2 regions of the Nocardiopsis sp. SBT366 genome follow, and region 1 is predicted to be linked to the other one. Evidence: riboswitches for the same ligand, from Rfam matches in the RefSeq annotation. Region 1 holds a riboswitch; the other holds the start of a gene.

Region 1 (2,194 bases):
GTCTGAGTGCCCCGCACGGCCCGGACGTCCGAACGCGTCCGGTGGGCGAAGAGCGCCATGCCCGACACCGGTACCAGGACGAACGACTCACGGAGGCGTTCGCCGATCTCCCCACCGGCCAGTCCGCGTGTTCGAGCCGTGCCCCGCAACCAGCCACCCGGACGGCCGACAGGCGCGCGCCGACACGGGCTCCCTCAGCTCAGCGGGCGCACCGTGAGGCACTGCTCGGCGGTCCCGACCTCGCCGAGCCGGTCGTGCAGCACCGTGCTGGTCAGCCCCAGACCCTCGGGCCCGAACACCACCCGGGTGTCCAGCCCCACCCAGGGGCCCTCCGGTCGGCGGTGCAGGTGCACGGTCAGGTCCACGTTCGGGAACATCCACTCCGTCGGCGCCTGTCGCACGGCGACGCCGTTGGCGGTGTCCACCAAGGCGACGTAGGAGGCCACCGGACCGGTCTGTTCGCCTTGGACCAGCTCCACGCCGGTCGTGAGCCAGGCCGTGCCGCGGCCTCGTCCGGGTTCGCCGACGGGTCGCACGTCCAGCGAGGCGATGTAGCCGCCCGGCCAGAGCGAGCTCATCTGGCGCTGCTTGAGTCCCTCCGGGGCCGGCAGCGGACCGGCGGCGCCGCCCGCGACCTCGCTGGTGTCTCCCGGGGCCAGGAGCCAGGCCCGGGCCCGCACCACCATGCGGTCCTCGGCGAAGACGCGGGCCTCCACCAGTTCGATGGTGCGCCCGGGGCGGAGGGTCTCCACCTCAACGCGGCACTCGACCATCGGGAGTCGGCCCAGGATGTCGAAGGAGATCCGCGAGAGCAGCAGCCCCCTCCCGGCGGAGTGGGACTCGATCACGTGGGCGATCAGCCCGCCCAGGGGGCTGAAGTGCTGTTCGGCCGTGTTCCAGGCGCCACTGACGTGTTCGGTGGGCAGGTATCGGTCGGTGCCGGCCCGGACGAAGTACGCGTTCTGGCCCAAGGTGCCCTCCTGTCCGACGGTTTCGTGCCTCCAGCATCATCCACCACCGTTCGAACCGTCCCGCCGCCGGAGGCCGCCGATTGGGGCCAGTGGTGCCCCTGGGAAAAGTGGTGCTTGTAACCTTTTTGGTAGGAAAAGTGGTTTTCGTGGTACGTTCCTGCTGGTCATGAGTTCCAGCGACAAGCCCCGGCTGGCTGGACGGCAACCCTCCGCTGCGGTGGGGTGCCCCGGGTGAGGACACGGTCCTCGGAGCATCGGCGCTCCGACGGCAAGCGCAGGAGTCCCTCCTCCACTCGCCCCGCCGTGTACCTCGATCCCGAAACGGTGAAAGGAAGAACGATGCGAGTACCCCGAGGACTGGGACTCCCTCTCCACGCCGCGGGCGGCGCCCTGCTGCTCGTCGGTGCCACCGCCTGCGGCGGGATCGACACCTCCGCCCAGGACGGCTCCGGAGGCGGCGAGATCACCGTCACCGCGTTCGCCGGTCCCTGGGGCGAACTCTTCACCTCCTCCTTCGTCGAGCCCTTCGAGGAGGAGACCGGGATCAAGGTCAACGTGGTCACCGGCGCCGACGGCGAGTGGGTCACCCAGATGCGTGCCGCCGGGGGCGAGAATCCCCCCTTCGACCTGGTCGCGCTCACCTCGGAGACCTTCCACCAGGCCGTCACCAACGACCTCGTCCAGCCCCTGGACCCCGACGCCCTGGCGCACTGGTCCGAACTCGACCCGGTGCTGGTGGAGCAGTCCACCGTGGACGGTACCTCCTACGGGGCTCCCCTCACCACCGGCTCGGCCGGGCTGGTCTACCGCACCGACCTCGTCGAGGAACCCCCGCAGGACTGGGAGGACATCTTCGACGAGCAGTACTGCGGCCACGTGGCCCTGCCCCCGCTGACCTACAACATCGGCCTCCAGTTCTTCTCCGGCCTGGTGGCCTCCGAAGGCGGGGACCTGTCCGACCCCGCGGCCGTGGATCGCGCCTTCGAGCGCCTGGAGGAGCTCCAGGACTGCGTGTCCGCCTACCCCTCCGACGCCGGCAACGTCGGCACCGTGCTCCAGAACGGCGACGCCTGGATCGTCCCGTTCTGGGACGGGCGCGCGACCGCCATGGAGCAGGAGGGGCAGCCGATCGGCTTCACCTACCCCGAGTCCGGTGCTGTGGGCGCCCTGACCTCCTACTACGTGGCCGAGGGCACCCAGAACCGCGAGAACGTCTACGCGTT
Region 2 (2,194 bases), on a different contig from region 1:
GCTCAGGAACCCCAGCCTGTCGGCGCCGAGCATCCCCTCCAGCAGCTCCCGGGCCACCTGGGTGGGCAGCATCCGGAAGTACTCGGGCGGGGCCCACGGAGTGTGCGAGAAGTGGGCGATCCGCAGGTCCGGTCGGCGGGCGCGCAGGATGCGCGGCACCAGCGCCAGGTGGTAGTCCTGCACGGCCACGCGCGCGTTCTCGGCGGCACCGCTGACCAGCGCCTCCGCGAAGGCGTTGTTGTAGGCGGCGTAGTCCTCCCACTGGCTGCGGAACTCCGAGCCGAAGGAGGGCTTGTTCGGGGTGTCGTACAGCATGTGCTGCACGAACCACAGGGTCGAGTTGGCCACCCCGGTGTAGGCGCCCGAGAAGGTCGTCTCAGGGATGTCCAACATGTGGACTCGCATGCCGTCGAGGTCGTGCGCGAGGTCCAGGCGGGCCCCCGGCGCCTCGGTGGCGGCGCGGCGGTCGGCGTCCGACAGGGCCGCGCACACCCACAGTCCGTCGATCTCGGTGGCCACGGAGATCATCCCCGAGACCAGTCCTCCGCCGCCCCGACGGTGCTCAAGCGAGCCGTCGTCGGCGGTGGAGAAGGAGACCGGGCCCCTGTTGGAGGCTATGAGGATCTGAGCCTTGTCCACGTGGTCGTCCTCTCGACGAAGGATGCTCTGGGGATCACGCACTCCTCCTAGGTCTCGCCTAGGGACAGTCGCCCCAAACCCCCTCGCGGGCAACGGTGGACACCGTCACAGGGGAGCCGGTTCCGTACTCGGGTCGCGCCGCACGTGGACGGTGTCGTCTCAGCATTCGAGCCGCTTTGTGTAATCCGGATCACCCGGCGTGGAAAATCGGTCAGCACCTCAGTTACAGTGACGGTGCGTTCTCGGAGAAGAACCGCCACAACTTCATATTGCTCATCCAGAGGGGTGGAGGGACCGGCCCTGCGAAGCCCCGGCAACCATCTCGACATGTGGAACCGCGATCAACGCGACCCGTCGAGGCAGGTGCCAACTCCGGCCTGGGGTCAAGGTGGCCACCAGGGAAGATGAGGGGAGACGCCTCGCCATGGCGATTGCCGCCGCTGAACCCACCTCCGTTCGCGCCTTCGGTCCCGGGACCGCGCTGTCCTGTCGGGAGTGCGGTGAGCGCTACGAACTCTCGCCGAGCTTCGCCTGCCAGTTCTGTTTCGGCCCCCTGGAGATCGCCTACGACTTCGGGCCCGTCACCCGCGAGCAGATCGAGAGCGGCCCCAAGAACATCTGGCGCTACCGCTCCCTCCTCCCGGTCCCCGACAACGTGGCCGACCTGCCCAACATGAACCCCGGCCTCACCCCCCTCGTCCGGGCCGACCGCCTCGCCGCCGAACTCGGCCTGCGCTCCCTGCACGTCAAGGACGACTCCGCCAACCCCACGCACTCCTTCAAGGACCGCGTGGTCGCGATCGCAGTCGAGGCCGCCCGCACCTTCGGGTTCACCACCCTCTCCTGCTCCTCCACCGGCAACCTCGCCGGTGCCGTGGGCGCCGCCGCCGCGCGTGCCGGATTCGACTCGTGCGTGTTCATCCCGGCCGGTCTGGAGGAGGGCAAGGTCGTGATGGCCGCCGTCTACGGCGGGAAGGTCGTGGCCATCGACGGCAACTACGACGACGTCAACCGCTTCTGCTCCGAGCTCATCGGCGACGAGGCGGGCGAGAGCTGGGGCTTCACCAACGTCAACCTGCGGCCGTACTACGCCGAGGGCTCCAAGACGCTGGCCTACGAGATCGCCGAGCAGCTCGGCTGGCGCCTGCCCGAGCAGATCGTCATTCCGATCGCCTCCGGATCGCAGCTCACCAAGATCGACAAGGGCTTCCAGGAACTGATCAGGGTCGGCCTCGTCGAGGACCGCCCCTACAAGGTGTTCGGCGCGCAGGCCACGGGCTGCTCGCCGGTCGCCCGCGCCTGGGCCGACGGGCACGACGTCATCCAGCCGGTCAAGCCGGACACCATCGCGAAGTCGCTGGCGATCGGCAACCCCGCGGACGGCCCGTACGTGCTGGACATCGCCAACCGCACCGGCGGGGCGATCGAACACGTGGGTGACGACGAGATCGTCGACGCCATCAAGCTGCTGGCCCGCACGGAGGGGATCTTCGCGGAGACGGCGGGCGGTGTGACCACCGGTGTCCTCCGCAAGCTGGTCCGCGAGGGCAGGCTC

What was found. Region 1 has a riboswitch for S-adenosylmethionine ahead of ADX84_RS11180 (PotD/PotF family extracellular solute-binding protein). Riboswitches for the same ligand answer to the same signal wherever they lie in the genome.
Region 2: linked by a shared signal. The riboswitch ahead of thrC (threonine synthase) and the one ahead of ADX84_RS11180 (PotD/PotF family extracellular solute-binding protein) in region 1 are both predicted to bind S-adenosylmethionine.

What each region holds. Positions count from the first base shown of each region.
Region 1 covers NZ_LAVM01000029.1:34,067-36,260, forward strand. The annotation lists gene ADX84_RS11170 (MFS transporter) at 1-6, shown strand, start outside; gene ADX84_RS11175 (thioesterase family protein) at 195-971, opposite strand; SAM riboswitch class IV at 1,134-1,252, shown strand; gene ADX84_RS11180 (PotD/PotF family extracellular solute-binding protein) at 1,311-2,194, shown strand, end outside.
Region 2 covers NZ_LAVM01000017.1:29,112-31,305, reverse strand. The annotation lists gene ADX84_RS07375 (trehalose-6-phosphate synthase) at 1-639, opposite strand, end outside; SAM riboswitch class I at 910-1,050, shown strand; gene thrC (threonine synthase) at 1,064-2,194, shown strand, end outside.